DNA from 2 places in the Janthinobacterium sp. Mn2066 genome. Region 1 is predicted to be linked to the other one. Evidence: predicted binding sites of a transcription regulator. Region 1 holds the regulator's gene; the other holds the start of a gene.
The links. The regulator FliA, encoded in region 1, starts transcription of late flagellar genes. The targets are predictions, from matches to a motif close to CTAAAGTTTNNNNNNNNNNNGCCGNTA.
Positions count from the first base shown of each region.

Region 1 (7,543 bases):
TGATCGGCGGTAACTACACGGTCGGTATCGTCGTGTTTATTATCTTGACCATCATCAACTTTACCGTGGTCACCAAGGGTGCAGGCCGTATCGCCGAGGTGGGCGCCCGCTTCGCGCTGGATGCCATGCCCGGTAAGCAGATGGCGATCGACGCCGACCTGAATGCCGGCCTGATCGGTGAAGACGAGGCGCGCCGCCGCCGCACGGAAGTGGCGCAGGAAGCCGAATTCTATGGCGCCATGGACGGCGCCAGTAAATATGTGCGCGGCGATGCCATCGCCGGCATCATGATTACCGTGATCAACATCGTCGGCGGCCTGATCGTCGGCCTGGTGCAGCACGACATGGGCTTTGCCGATGCATTGAAGAACTACACCCTGCTGGCCATCGGTGACGGCCTGGTGGCGCAGATTCCTTCGCTGATCATCTCCACGGCGGCTGGTATCGTCGTCTCGCGCGTAGCCAGTGAGCAAGATATTGGCGCCCAGCTGGTAGGTCAATTGTTTGCCAAGCCGCAAGTGCTGTACATCACGGCCGGCATTATCGGCGGCATGGGCTTGATACCCGGCATGCCCAACCTGGTCTTTCTGTTGCTGGCGGGCTTGCTGGGCGGTTCCGCCTACCTGATTACCAAGGCGGCGGCGAAGAAAAAATCCGATGCCGAAAAACCGGCCGAGGTGCCGCAAGCCACCGTGGCGCCCGAGCAGGAAGAAGCCAGCTGGCAAGACATCATGCCTGTCGATACGCTGGGCCTGGAAGTGGGCTACCGTTTGATCCCGCTGGTGGATAAAACGCAAGGCGGTGAATTGCTCAAGCGCATCAAGGGCATCCGCAAGAAATTCGCCCAGGAAGTGGGTTTCCTGGCGCCGCCCGTGCATATCCGCGACAACCTGGAATTGAAGCCATCGGCTTACCGCATCACGCTCAAGGGCGTGGAAGTGGGCGTCGGCGAAGCCTATAACGGCCAGTTCCTGGCGATCAACCCCGGCATGGCCAGCGGCACCTTGCCCGGCATTGCCACCAACGACCCGGCCTTCGGCTTGCCGGCTACCTGGATCGAAGCGGGTTTGCGCGACCAGGCGCAATCGATGGGCTATACGGTGGTCGATGCGGGCACGGTGGTCGCCACGCACCTGAATCACCTGATCACCTCGCATGCCTCCGAATTGCTGGGCCGCGCGGAAGTGCAGTCCCTGCTCGATCACCTGGGCAAGGAGTCGCCGCGCCTGGTGGAAGACCTGGTGCCGAAGATGCTGTCGCTGTCGACCCTGCAAAAAGTGCTGCAGAACCTGCTGATGGAAGGCGTGCATATCCGCGACATGCGCACCATCATCGAATCCCTGGCCGAGCACACCGTGCATACGCAAGACCCGAACGACTTGACGGCGCTGGTGCGGGTGGCGCTGGGCCGCGCGATCGTGCAGCAATTGTTCCCTGGCGCGGCCGAGTTGTCCGTGATGACCCTGGACAATCGCCTGGAGCGCCTGCTGATGCAAGCCATGGGCAATGGCGGCGATGGGACGGGCATCGAGCCCGGCCTGGCCGACACCATCGCGCAACAAGCTGGGCTGGCAGCCCAGCAGCAGGAAGCGATGGGACTGACGCCCGTATTGCTGGTGCCGGCGCCCCTGCGCGCCCTGCTGTCGCGCTTCCTGCGCCGCGCCCTGCCGCAACTGAAAGTGCTGTCGCATGCCGAAGTACCGGAAACCAAGACGATTCGCGTCACCAACCTGGTGGGTGCCCAATAATTGTTCAATTTCCCCTTCGGCAACTGAATAACGGGCACTTTCCCATCCTTTTCCTTCGATCATCTTCCCCTGAGATCGACAATAATCGATACTGTCCGAGTGATCCGTGTCTCATATTGAAGACTGCACTCAAGCAACAGGAGTCGATGATGGCCATACAGTCCAGTTCAGCGCGTGTAACCCAGATGATGGGAGGCCGGCCATGAATGTGAAAAAATTTACCGCCGCGACCTCGCGCGATGCCTTGCGCCGCGTGCGCGAAGCGCTGGGCCCGGATGCCGTGATCCTGTCGAACCGCCAGGGCGATGGCGTGGTGGAAATTCTCGCGCTGGCCAATGACGACGCCGCTTCGCTGGCCTCGCCGCCGGCCGCCTCGGAAATGGCCCAGCCGCGTCCCCAGTTGCATACCCAGTTTCCTGCACCGCAGCGTCCGGCTGCCAGTGCCAGCCCAAGCCATCATGCGCCGCGCCACGCACCGGCCAGCGAGACGATGGACATGGCCCGCATGCAGCAGATGATGGCCAGCGCTTTGGCGCACGTCAAGGAAAACGCCGCCGCCGAGATGAGCGGCATGATGAATGAAATCCGCGCCATGCGCGGCATGATGGAAACCCAGCTGGCAGAAATCTCCTGGGGTTCCACGCAGCAGCGCCAGCCGCAAAAGGCCGTGGTGCTGCGCGAAATGCTGGCGGCCGGTTTTTCGGCCAGCCTGGCGCGCTACCTGATCGACAAACTGCCGGCCGGCCTCGATGGCGCGCAAAGCATGCGCTGGATCAAGACGGTATTGAACCGCAACCTGAACACCATGGCCAATGAAGACGCCATGCTGGAGCAGGGCGGCGTGTTTGCCCTGGTCGGCCCGACCGGTGTCGGCAAGACCACCAGCACGGCCAAACTGGCGGCCCGCTGCGTGATGCGCCACGGCCCTGAAAAGCTGGCCCTGATCACCACCGACGCCTATCGTATCGGCGCCCATGAGCAATTGCGCATCTACGGCAAGATCCTCGGCGTGATGGTGCATTCGGTGAAAGATGAAGCCGACTTGCGCATCGCCCTGAAAGAATTGAAGAACAAGCATACGGTGCTGATCGATACGGTGGGCGTGAGCCAGCGCGACCAGATGGTGACCGAACAGGTGGCCATGCTGTCGGGCGCCGGCGCCGACGTCAAGCGCCTGCTGTGCCTGAACGCCACCGCCACCCAGGAAACCCTGAACGAAGTGGTGCGCGCCTATCAAGGCAGCGGCCTGGCCGGCTGCATCATGACCAAGCTCGATGAAGCCGCCTCGATCGGTAACGTGCTCGACGTGGTGATCCGCCAGAAACTCAACCTGTTTTATGTCTCGAATGGCCAGCGGGTGCCGGAAGACCTGCACCTGGGCGACCGTGGCTACCTGGTCGACCGCGCGTTTAAACTCAAGCGCGATGCGGCGGCCACCCAGTTTTCCGACGCCGAACTGCCGCTGCTGATGGCGCAGGCGGTGGCCCGCAACCATGAGGCGCGCGGGGGACACCTTGGCTAATTTTGATTTCGACCAGGCCGAAGGCTTGCGCCGCATGCTGGGCGGCCCGCAGCCGCGCGTGCTGACGGTGTTGTCGGCCACGCCGCAGGATGACAAGGGCGCCATGCTGATCAACCTGGGCGCGTCGCTCGCTTATACGGGCAATGAAGTGCTGCTGCTGGACGCCAGCGGCAGCAGCGAAGGCGTGGCGGCGCGGCTGGGCCTGGCGCATGGCGCCAGCCTGCTCGACGTGGCGCGCCAGCAGTGCGGCCTGAACCAGGTGATCCATGCTGTACCGCAGGGTTTTGGCGTGGCCACCCTGGGGGCGCGCAACTATCAGATGGATAGCCCCGACTTTGCCACCAATGACGAATCGCGCCGGCTGGCCAAGACCTTCGAAGTGATGGCGCGCCAGACCGGCATCGTGCTGGTCGATGGCGTGGTCGGCGAGAGCGGCGCCTGCTTTCCCGTGCCGCTGATGGCCACTTCCGACATCGTGGTGCAGGTGTCGGGCAGCGCCGCCTCGATCACGGCAGCGTACAGCCTGATCAAGCGTTTGAGCCAGGAACTGGGACGCCGTCCCTTCGGCATCCTGGTGACGGGTGCTTCCGAACCCGAGGCAAAGGTGGTATACGATAATATGGCGCAGGCGGCGAACCGCTACCTGGCCGTGAAACTGACATCGATGGGCTCGGTGCCAGCCGATGAATACCTGCATCGCGCGGCGCGCCTGGGCCGCAGCGTGATCGATGCATTTCCGCTGGCTGGCGCGTCGGTGGCGTTTCGCGCCCTGGCGGAACGGCTGGCCCGTTCGGCGGCGCCGGTGCTGGGCTCCACTTTGTATCAGACGGGGAGTGCACACCATTTCAGCGCCTGAATCGATTAGCAGCACATATATAGAACAATAAGCAGCCTATGTACACGGTCAAAGGGAAATCGAACAAAGACTATCTGCTAACGGAACATATTCCGCTGGTGAAGCGTCTGGCGCACCATATGAAGGCCAAGCTGCCTCCATCGGTCGAGGTCGACGACCTGATCCAGGCGGGCATGATCGGCTTGCTCGATGCGATCACCCGCTACGAAGAAACCCATGGCGCGCAGTTCGAGACCTATGCCGTGCTGCGCATCCGCGGCGCCATGCTCGACGAGCTGCGCACCAGCGACTGGCTGCCGCGCAGCATGCGCCAGAACATGCGCAAGATCGAAGAGGCGATGAGCATCCTGCAGCAGCGCCTGGGCCATCCGCCGACCGAGTCGGAAGTGGCCAAGCTGTTGAAAATGCCCCTGGCCGATTACCAGGAAATGCTGGGCGAGGGCGGCGGCCACCAACTGGTGTACTACGAAGACTTTCATGACCCGGACGGCAATGACAGCTTCCTCGACCGCCATTGCGTGGACGAGGACAGCGACCCCTTGCGCTCCCTGCTCGATACCGATTTCCGGCAGTCCGTGATCGACGCCATCGACGCGCTGCCGCCACGCGAGAAAATACTCATGGGCCTGTACTACGAAGAAGAGCTGAACCTGAAGGAGATCGGCGCGGTGATGGGCGTATCGGAATCGCGCGTCTCGCAGCTGCATACCCAGGCCGTCGCGCGCCTGCGCGCAACCTTACGGGAGCAGGCGTGGACTGGTCCAGCGTAATCGGGCTGCTGCTGGCCGTCGCCGGCCTCCTGGTCGGCCAGGCGCTCGAAGGCGGCAAGATGGCCTCGCTGCTGCAGCCGGCCGCGTTTGCCATCGTGGTGATCGGCACCTTCGGCGCCGTGCTGCTGCAGACGCGGCTGCGCACCTTCGTGCGTGGCCTGGAAATGCTGCGCTGGGTGTTCAAGCCGCCGGCCGACACGCGCGCCGCGCTGTCGCGCGACATCGGCCTGTGGAGCCTGACGGCGCGCCGCGACGGTCCGCTGGCGCTGGAGCGCCTGATGGAAAACACGGCCGACCGTTTTAACGCCAAGGGCTTGCGCATGATCGTCGACGGCATCGCGCCCGACAAGCTGCGCCAGCTGCTCGACGTGGAAATCACCGCCTATGAACTGGCCGAGCGCCAGGCCGTCAAGGTGTGGGAATCGGCGGCCGGCTATTCGCCCACCATCGGCATCCTGGGCGCCGTGCTGGGCCTGATCCACGTGATGGAAAACCTGACCGACCCGAGCAAGCTCGGCGGCGGCATCGCGGTGGCGTTTGTGTCCACCATTTATGGCGTGGGCCTGGCCAATCTGCTGTTCCTGCCGGTCGCTAATAAACTGAAGGCCATCGTCACGCGCCGCGTGACCCAGTATGAAGTGACGGCCGCCGTGTTCTACGACATCGCCACCGGCGACCATACGCGCATCATCGAAGAGCGCGTATCGAGCCTGCTGCACGAGCACTGACCATGATGCGGCGCGCGCGCAGGAAGTATGACGAAGAGCCGGACAACCAGGACCGCTGGCTGATTTCCTATGCCGACTTCATTACCCTGCTGTTCGCCTTCTTTGTCGTCATGTACGCGCTCTCCTTGGTCAACGAGGGCAAATACCGCGTGTTTTCAGACGCCATCGGCGAGGCCTTCGGGCTGAATAAAGGCGCGCCGCCGCTGATCATGGAAGCGCCGCAAGCGGTCGCCTTGCCCAACCCGGCCCTGAAACGCCGCGCCGAAGCGATCCGCCGCGAACGCGAGCACATGACGCGCCTGGCGCAGGACCTGACCTCGACCCTGGCGCCGCTGGTCAAGGAAGGCAAGGTGCGCGTGACGCAGACCAGCCGCGGCGTCAGCGTGGAAATCAATGCCAGCGTGCTGTTCGACCCGGGCGCCGCCGCGCTGACGCCGGAGTCCGACCAGGCCCTGCGCGCCGTGGCCGTGCTGCTGAAGGACGATAGTCACGACGTGCAGGTGGAGGGCCACACCGATATCCAGCCGATCAGCAATTCGAATTTCGCCTCGAACTGGGAATTGTCGGCCGCGCGCTCGAGCGCCGTGGTGCGGCTGTTTATCGCCAGCGGCGTGCAGGCGTCGCGCCTGACGGCCGTCGGCCACGCCGACAATATCCCCGTGGCGCCGAACGACACGCCGGAAGGGCGCGCCCGCAACCGCCGGGTTGCCGTGACGATCTTGTCCGGCATTCCCGAAACCGTGACGGAAGTGCCGACGCCGCCGGCTGCGCCTGTACCTGCACCGGCGCCCCGCTAGCTTGCTACAATCGCGGCCTTTCTTTTACTTTATCTTCATCATGAAAAGCAGTTCCCTGGGCGGTCTTGTGTATTCCACCGAAACGGGCCGCATGTGCCCAGCCTGCCGCCAGCCGGTGGGGCAATGTATATGCAAGGCCAACGCCAAGGCTGCGCCTGCCGGCGATGGCCAGGTGCGCGTGTCGCGCCAGACCAAGGGTCGTGGCGGCAAGAGCGTCACCGTGGTAAAAGGCCTGGCGCTGGACGCCGTCGCGCTGGCCTTGCTGGGCAAGCAATTGCGCAGCCAGTGCGGTTCGGGCGGCACGGTCAAGGAGGGCGTGATCGAAGTGCAGGGCGACCATGTGGATGCCATCATGGCGGCGCTGTTACTTGCAGGACACAAAGCGAAAAAAGCGGGCGGCTAAGTATCTTTTTGGCATGCGGCTGTGCTAACTTGTGGTTGTCATCATTTAGCCACTTTGTCATGCCAGCCAAAACCACCGTTGTCCTTGTTGTCTCTGCTGCAGTATTGATGTTGGTCTACACCTATGCTCCTGGACCAGGCGATGGCGCACCGGCGGCGCTGCAGGTATCGAAAGTCCGACGCAGCCTGTCTTCCTATTTCAATCCGGGCGCCGATGCCGCTTCCGCATCGGCCGTGGCGCCTGCCGCCCCGAGCCTGGGCGCGCAGCTGGAACGCCTGGCCGCCAGCGGCAATCCCGACGATGCGGATGCGGCCTACCATCTGCTCGATGATTGCATTTACTTCAATGCAGAGGGGCACTTGCCTTCAGTGGAATTTGCGCGGGGCAGCGAATTGACGGCAGGGGAAACGGCGGCCGAAGCAAAGTTGTGCGGTGGCATGACACAGAGCCAGAAAAATTCCCGCCTCGACTTCCTGGCCGCCGCCGTCAAGGGAGGTGCGTACGGCGCCACCAGCAGTTTTCTTGAGGCGGGGCCGTTTGGCGACCCCAATGCCTTGCGTGACCGCCCCAATGACCCACTGGTGCTTGAGTGGAAACGCCAGGCCATCGCGCAACTGACGGAACGGGCCGACGATGGCGAGATTATCGGCGCGACTACCTTGATGAAGGAATATCTGCGCGGTGGTGATATCGTGCCGAAAGATCCGCTATTGGCCTAT
Region 1 covers NZ_JBMOUF010000001.1:584,535-592,077, forward strand. Annotated here, with positions in the region: gene flhA (flagellar biosynthesis protein FlhA) at 1-1,748, shown strand, start outside; gene flhF (flagellar biosynthesis protein FlhF) at 1,951-3,270, shown strand; gene ACL9RI_RS02535 (MinD/ParA family ATP-binding protein) at 3,263-4,126, shown strand; gene ACL9RI_RS02540 (RNA polymerase sigma factor FliA) at 4,165-4,896, shown strand; gene ACL9RI_RS02545 (flagellar motor protein) at 4,878-5,624, shown strand; gene motD (flagellar motor protein MotD) at 5,630-6,421, shown strand; gene ACL9RI_RS02555 (translation initiation factor Sui1) at 6,462-6,824, shown strand; gene ACL9RI_RS02560 (hypothetical protein) at 6,932-7,543, shown strand, end outside.

Region 2 (7,543 bases), on a different contig from region 1:
CTGTACGCGTGCTTTCGATTCAGGCGAGAAATAGCGTTCCACATACAGCTTGCCGACGGCGTCGCTCAGTGCGTCATTGGTGGCGGCCAGCGCGCGCTTGCTGCGCGCCGATTGCTGCGGCGTGCCGCTCAGGGCGCGGCCATAAAAGGCGAAGCGCTGATCGGCGGCGGCGCGCGGCAAGGTGGTGGAGAAATGGTTGATGGCGTGGAAAGCCAGGAAATCCTTCCAGGTGGCCAGCGGCACCTTGGACGCGAGGGCCGCGCTGCCCGTCATGGCGCTCGGATGCCAGACGATGAAATCTTTTTGTCCCGACAATCCCGCGCCTTCAAAGAACGCGGCCCAGTCCAGGCCCGGCGCCTTGCTGGCGAAATCCGCAGTCCGCCAGACGTTGTTGCCCTTGGCGACATCGGCCGAATCTTCGCGGCTGGCGTGGCTGGCGGCGATCTTTTGTTCCAGCGCAAACACGCGCGCGGCGCGGCCCTGCGCATCGCTGTAGCCGGCCAGCTTGAACAGGGTGGCGATATGCTTCTGGTATTCGCCGCGCAGCTGCTGCATGCGCGCGCTGTTGTCCAGGTAGTAGGCGCGGTCGGGCATGCCCAGGCCGCCCTGCAGCAGGTAGGCCACGTTGCGCGTGGTGTCGTTCAAGTCTTGCGCCACCCACAGGCCGAACAGGTTTTCAGTGAAAAAATTGGTCGAGTTGAGCGGATCGACATCGGCGCGCAAGCTCTCGCCCAGCGCGCGCGCCAGGCTGGCCTGGTCGTGCACGCTATCGATTTTCTTCAGCAGCGGTTTCAACGGCGCCCAGCCTTTCGCTTCGATAGCTGCTTCATCCATGTAGGAGCGGTAAAAATCGCTGATCTGGCGCGCTTCGGCGCTTTGCTCCGGCTTGGCTGCCAGGCCTTCGATCAGGCCGATGATGCGTTTATTGGTCTCGTCGGACAGGGTGGCAAACGAGCCCCAGCTGCTGCGGTCGGCGGGAATTTGCGTGTTGCGCACCCAGTCGCCATTGACGTAATTAAAGAAGTCATCGCCGGGCAAAACAGCCGCTGGCGCAGTGGCGGCAGGGGTAGCGGCAGGCGCGGCAGGACTGGCGGCAGAAGCGGCGTGGGCCGGCACGGCCAGGGCCAGCGCGAGGGCGGCGGACAGTGGGGCAATGCGCCAGGATGGGCGGCTAGCGTGCATGGAAATCCTTTCGTGATGGTCTTTGAAATCGTGGCTGAAATCATAGCCTGTTTGGCGACAAAAAGCGTTGTCGATATTTTTTGCAACAAGTCAAAAAAACGGCATATAGTTTCGTGACAGCCCCGCCGCTTGCCGCGCGAACAACAAGGAGAGTGCCATGCAACTTGAAGCGCTGTTTCAACACCCTCACGCCCTGCCCACTGCCCCCAAAATCGTCGATGAACTGGTGCGCAGTTTCGACAACCCTGCCGTTTCCACCGAAGAACTGGCCCGCAAGCTGGGCGCCGACCCGGCCCTGAGCGCCAAACTGCTGCGCCTGGCCAACTCGGCCTATTATCACGTCTCGCGCAGCATCGGCACGGTGGAAGACGCGGTGCTGATGCTGGGATTCGTGACCGTGCGCACCCTGGTCATCAGCTCCGGACTGGTCAGCGGCTTCAAGGCCGTGCCGGGACTGAACCTGCAGCAATTCTGGCGTTACAGCCTGCACAGCGCCGTCTCGGCCCGCTGGATCGCCAAACAGACGGGCGACAATACGGAACTGGCCTTCACCATCGGCATGATGCACGCCATCGGCCAGCTGGTGCTGCATGCGGCTGCGCCCGAGCAAGCCATGCAACTGGACAAGATCGCCCCACCATTCGACGCGCGCCGCCTCGATGCCGAACGCGTATCGCTCGGTTACAGCTATGCGGACGTGGGCGCGGAACTGGCGCGCCGCTGGAAGTTCCCGCCCGTTTTTGCCGACACCATCGCGGCTTTTCCCGATCCGCTGGCCGGCAACTCCCTCAACCGCATGGCGGCCGTGATCCACCTGGCCGCCTGGCGCGCCCGCATCGAGGAAAATCAGTTGAACAACGAAGAAATCATCGCCTGCTATCCCGGCGAGGTGGCTGAAGCACTCGGTTTGCCCCCTTCCATCATGGTCGACAAGATGCCGCCGCCTGCCACGCTCAGCGCTGGCCTGGAAGAGCTAGTACGCTAAATATTACTCGAAGGAAATCTTGCAAACCCCAGTATCCATGCGGCTTGCCGGGGAGCCGGCCGGTTTGATGTTTGTTTGAACACTACTTACACTTTCTTTCAAAAAATCACTCAAGTTTTCAGCCGCTTCGCCGTTATGCTAGCCATGTAGCACTTTTCCGTAACTTACCTGGAGAGGCTCATGACTCCCAACGACGTTCTCGCGATGTATGAAAATATTGCCGGACTGACTAATCAAATGGTCGCCGCCGCGCGGTCGAGCGACTGGGATGGTTTAAGTATCCTGGAAAAACAGTGCTCTCAAGAAACGAAATCAGTTCAGGCTGGCGCCGTGCCGCCACTATCTGCCGCAGCGCGCCAGCGCAAGATTGACTTGCTGAAACAAATACTGGCGAATGACCGTACCATCCGCGACATCACGGAGTTGCCCGTCACGCTGTTGCCGAACGGAATGCACAGGCTGCCAAACTGACAGACGAAAAAAAAAAGCGCCCGGGGCGCTTTTTTTACGTCTGCTCAACGCCTTACTGAACACCTCACTCAACGCGAAAATGGCGATGCCTCAGTCTGCGCCGGCGCATCATCCACTCCCTCCGTGACCTCGTCCACTGTTTCCGTCAAGACAGGCACTGGCGGCCGGCGAAATGGCTTGCGCAGCAAGACCCAGTATTTCGATGGCGGCCGGTCTGCGCCCTGCCCCTTGCGCTTGCGCCAGACATACACGATCACCGCCGTCAGCAGCAAAAAGAGCAGGACACCGAGTCCCAGCCACCACAGGCCGCCGCCGGACGGTTTCTTTTCCTTCACGGCTGGGGCTGCATGCAGGGGCTTGGGCTTGGCGTGCGGCGCTTCGGCGGCGGCTGGCGCGGCGGCAACAGCAGGAGCGACAGCGGGCACGGCCAGCGCCTTTTGCAAAGCGCCCACCTTGCCTTCCAACTCGCCCAATTTGTCATTCAAGGCGGCATTCTGTTGATTGAGCGCAATACAGCTTGCATCGGGTGCGGCAACGGCTTGCGGCGCGCAGGATGCCGCCGCCGGGATGGTCCGGCGCAGCGGCGGCCGCGGCAAGGGCACGGCAGGCGGCACGAACACGGCAGGCGGACGCAGCATGCCCTCGGCGCGCGCGCGGGCTGCCAGTGCGGCCGCATCGGGGGGCGGCGCAAGGGGCTTGGCCGGCAGGGCAGGTAATACGGCAAGAGGCACTGGCGCAGGAACAGGCGCAGCCGGCGCCGGTGTCAGCCAGACCGTTGCCAGGCGAACATTGGCGCCGCTACCGCTGCCCAGCACGAAATACAGGTGCACATGGCCCGCCGTAATCGCTTGCTGCGTTGTCACGTGCACATGGCGCCGGCCATCGCGCACGGCCTGGCTGATGGCCAGTCCTTGCAGGGCCGGGTCCATCGTGATGCCGCCGCCCTGGTACACATCGGGTGACGCCAGGCGTACGGGCAGGCCATTGGCCTCGTCTGGCGCCAGCGCCGTCAGCTCGATATCGGCCGACAGGGGCTGGCCCACGTGCGAGAGCGCGCTGATATCACCGAGTTCGGCCGCAAAAGCGCCGGGCATGGCCATGCTGGCGGCGGCACAGGCGATCAGGATCCGACGGGAAAATACACTGCTCTGCATGGATGAATCGCTTTGACAACAGGGAAAGGGGAGTACGTCCCCTATTAACGGCAGGAAATATGCAAAATAAAGGCTGAGCAGCACAGTATGGCCACGCCCTGTGCGTTTTTGGCGTCTGGAGTACACTCGAAGGACCAAAATCGATGAAAGGGATGCCATGAGTAGCAGAATCGAACGCGATAGTTTCGGCCCGATCGACGTACCCGCCGGTCAGTTGTGGGGAGCGCAAACGCAGCGCTCGCTGGAGCACTTCCATATTTCCACGGAAAAGATGCCGCCCGAACTGATCGCCGCCCTGGCCACCGTCAAGCGCGCGGCCGCCCACGTCAACCTGGACCTGGGCTTGTTAAGCGGCAAGAAGGCCGTCGCCATCACGCAAGCGGCCGATGAAGTGCTGGCTGGCAAACACCCCAGCGAATTTCCGCTGGCCGTCTGGCAGACGGGTTCCGGCACGCAAAGCAATATGAACATGAACGAAGTCCTGGCCAACCGGGGTTCCGAGCTGATGGGTGGCTTGCGCGGCGCCGAGCGCCTGCTGCACCCGAATGACGACGTGAATCTGGGGCAATCCTCGAACGATATCTTCCCCACCGCCATCCATGTGGCCGCCGCGCTGGCCGTCGCCAACACGGTCTTGCCCGCCCTGCGCCAGCTGCGGACCACCCTGGACACCAAGGCCACGCAATTTGCCGACATCGTCAAGATCGGCCGCACCCACTTGCAGGACGCCACGCCGCTGACCCTGGGCCAGGAATTTTCCGGCTATGTGGCGCAGCTGGACTTTGCCGAACATGTCATCACGGCATCCTTGCCACCGCTGCTGCAACTGGCGGCCGGCGGCACGGCCGTTGGCACGGGCTTGAACGCCCATGCCGAGTTTGCCGAGCGCATCGCCACCGAACTGGCGCGCCTGACGGGCCAGCCCTTTGCCAGCGCCAGCAACAAGTTTGCCGCCCTGGCCGCCCACGATGCGCTGGTCGCTTCGCATGGCGCACTGAAAACCCTGGCCACGGCCCTGATGAAAATCGCCAACGACGTGCGCTGGATGGCGTCCGGCCCACGCTCCGGCCTCGGTGAAATCACCATCCCTGAAAACGAACCGGGCAGTTCCATCATGCCGGGCAAGGTCAACCCTACCCAATGCGAAGCGCTGACCATGCTGTGTTGCCAGGTGTTCGGCAACGACGTGGCCATCACGGTGGGCGGCGCTTCGGGCAATTTCGAGCTCAATGTCTTCAAACCCCTGATTGCGCACAATTTCCTGCAAAGCGCCCGCCTGCTGGGCGATGGCATGCGCAGCTTCGACGAGCATTGCGCACACGGCATCGAACCGAACCGCGAGCGCATCGCCGAACTGATGGAACGTTCCTTGATGCTGGTCACGGCACTGGCGCCGCATATCGGCTATGACAAGGCTGCGCAAATCGCCAAGCAGGCACAGCATGAAGGCACGACCCTGAAAGCCGCGGCATTGGGCCTGGGCTTCGTGACAGAGGAGCAATTTGCAACGTGGATCGTGCCACTGGAGATGACGCGCCCCAACAAAAGCTGATGCCTTGCCTGCATCCCAGACGGCTTGATGTAAACTAGGCGTAACAAATTGGTTGATATTGTCACCCAGTGCCAAAAACATATTATTGCAATAAGGGATACAATGCAAAAAGTAAGCTTTGATTTGACCTCCGAATTCATCGAGCTGAACCAGCTGCTCAAGCTGGTCGGCTTGTGTGACAGCGGTGGCGCCGGCAAGGTCATGGTCGACAGCGGCGTGGTGAAGGTCGACGGCAAGCAGGAATTGCGCAAGACCGCCAAGATCCGCGCAGGACAGGTGGTCAGCGTGGCCGACATCCGCATCACCGTGGTCGGCTGACGAACAAAGACTGGGGCGCAGCCGCGCTCCAGGACGGGCGCCGGCCAGTACGTGTTTATGTAGACTAATCGACATATATGCATCGATATTGCGGAAGGGGGAAGCCATGGACCATCCCGAGCACGGTACGCACGATCAGGAGCGCCTGATCGCTGACTTGCGGCAAGTCATAGAAAATGCGGAAGAATTGCTCCGCAACACAGATAAATACACGAGCACCCTGTATCAAAGTGCACGCGCCAGGCTGGAAGTAGCGCTGGTGGCCGCCATGGCGGAACTGAGCCGCTTCGAGGAAGAACAGCTGACGCGCATGATGGCCGCCACCGAGGCCGCCAACGCCTTATGCCACGACCAGACGGGAGAAGCGCGATTGTTGCGCGCTTTTAGCCAGCCTTGACAGCGTCTTGGCGCATCTCCGTCAAGACGGCGTGATCCAGCCAGTGGCGCAGCTGGGCGCCCAGGTCAAAGTCTTCATCGAGCTCAAACGCTGCATCGAGCGCCGCGCCAAAGCTTTGCCCTTGCTGCAGCAGCGACAGCGCGGCGTGGCCAGCCGCATCGAGCGCCACCGCCTGCGCCTTCCATTGCGGCCGGCATACCAGCACATAAGTATCGCCAGCCAGGTTTTCGGGAAACACGCCCTTGCCTTCACCCTCCTGATGCGCTTGCCACAAGGCCAGTACTTGCCATGGCGACGCAATCAGCGTGCACGCCGGATGCACGCCAAAGCGGCTCGTTTCAAGCTGGTCGGGCGTCAAGGCCGCCAGCATGCTGGCCGGCAAGGCTGCCGCATCGGGCGCGTAATGGGCACGATGCAAGGCCCACTCCAGGCGCGCCATGTCCGGCAAGTAGGGCAACTCGGCCGCAGGCGGGAAGCCCTCCAGGAAGGTGGCAAACTGGGCGCCGAACTGGTTCAGGTCAGGATCTTGCGAGGGATAAACCTTGCCATAGGCGCGGGCCAGGCCGCCAAAGAATTCCTCGCCCACCAGCGCCAGCACGACGGGATAGGCATGGCCCAGGGTACGCCGCCAGGTAGCGCCCAGGTTGCCCCGGTATAGGGCCAGGCGTTCGGCGGACGATGCGGATTGCATCTGCGGCAAGACGGCCTCGCTGTGCGCCATGTCCAGCAGTGCAGCGGCAAATGCTTGCTGGCTGGCTTCCAGCGCCGGGGCCGGCAGCGCGGGCGTTATCGGGACACGCGATACTTGCCAGGGTGCGGGCGGGCGGTGCGGCGCCATCAGGCTGCGCGCCTTGTCCGCTTCGTCGAGCAAGACTTCCAGCGCGGGCACATCGGTATCCCATTCGATCAGGGTCGGCACCTGACCAAACCGCTGCAAGGCTGCCGCATACAAGGCCCACACGGGTTCAGCCACGCGCGCCCCATGATGGTCGATCACGGCGTGCGGCGTGACGAGGTGGCCGGCAAGGTGAAATTCGCCCACGCTGCCCGGAGCGATGGCCTGCAGGGCAGCGAGCGCATCTTCGCCGTGGTTGCACTGGTTCACATACAGGTTATTGATATCGAGCAGCAAGCCACAGCCACTGCGGCGGGCCAGTTCGGCCAGGAATTGCGCTTCGCTCATGCTATCGCCATGAAAGCGCAGATAAGTGGAGACATTCTCCAGCAAGATCGGCCTTTGCAAGGCATCTTGCACCCGCCCGACCCGTTCGCACAGCAAGTCCAGCGCCGCGTTATCTAGGCGCAAAGGCAACAAGTCATTCAGTTGATGCTGGGCGACAGCGCCCCAACACAGGTGTTCAGAAACCAGCGCCGGCTCGATCTGCTCTACCAGCTGGCGTACGCGCACCAGATGCCGCTCAGAAAAACCGCACGCCGAGCCCAGCCCCAGGCCGACGCCATGCAGGCTCAGTGCATAGTCCGCC
Region 2 covers NZ_JBMOUF010000007.1:327,151-334,693, reverse strand. Annotated here, with positions in the region: gene ACL9RI_RS15960 (M13 family metallopeptidase) at 1-1,182, opposite strand, end outside; gene ACL9RI_RS15955 (HDOD domain-containing protein) at 1,340-2,167, shown strand; gene ACL9RI_RS15950 (flagellar protein FliT) at 2,348-2,638, shown strand; gene ACL9RI_RS15945 (hypothetical protein) at 2,707-3,792, opposite strand; gene fumC (class II fumarate hydratase) at 3,950-5,344, shown strand; gene ACL9RI_RS15935 (RNA-binding S4 domain-containing protein) at 5,447-5,662, shown strand; gene ACL9RI_RS15930 (hypothetical protein) at 5,769-6,059, shown strand; gene ACL9RI_RS15925 (DUF692 family multinuclear iron-containing protein) at 6,046-7,543, opposite strand, start outside.
Region 2: the regulator FliA is predicted to act here: its motif matches at 2,277-2,303, upstream of ACL9RI_RS15950 (flagellar protein FliT).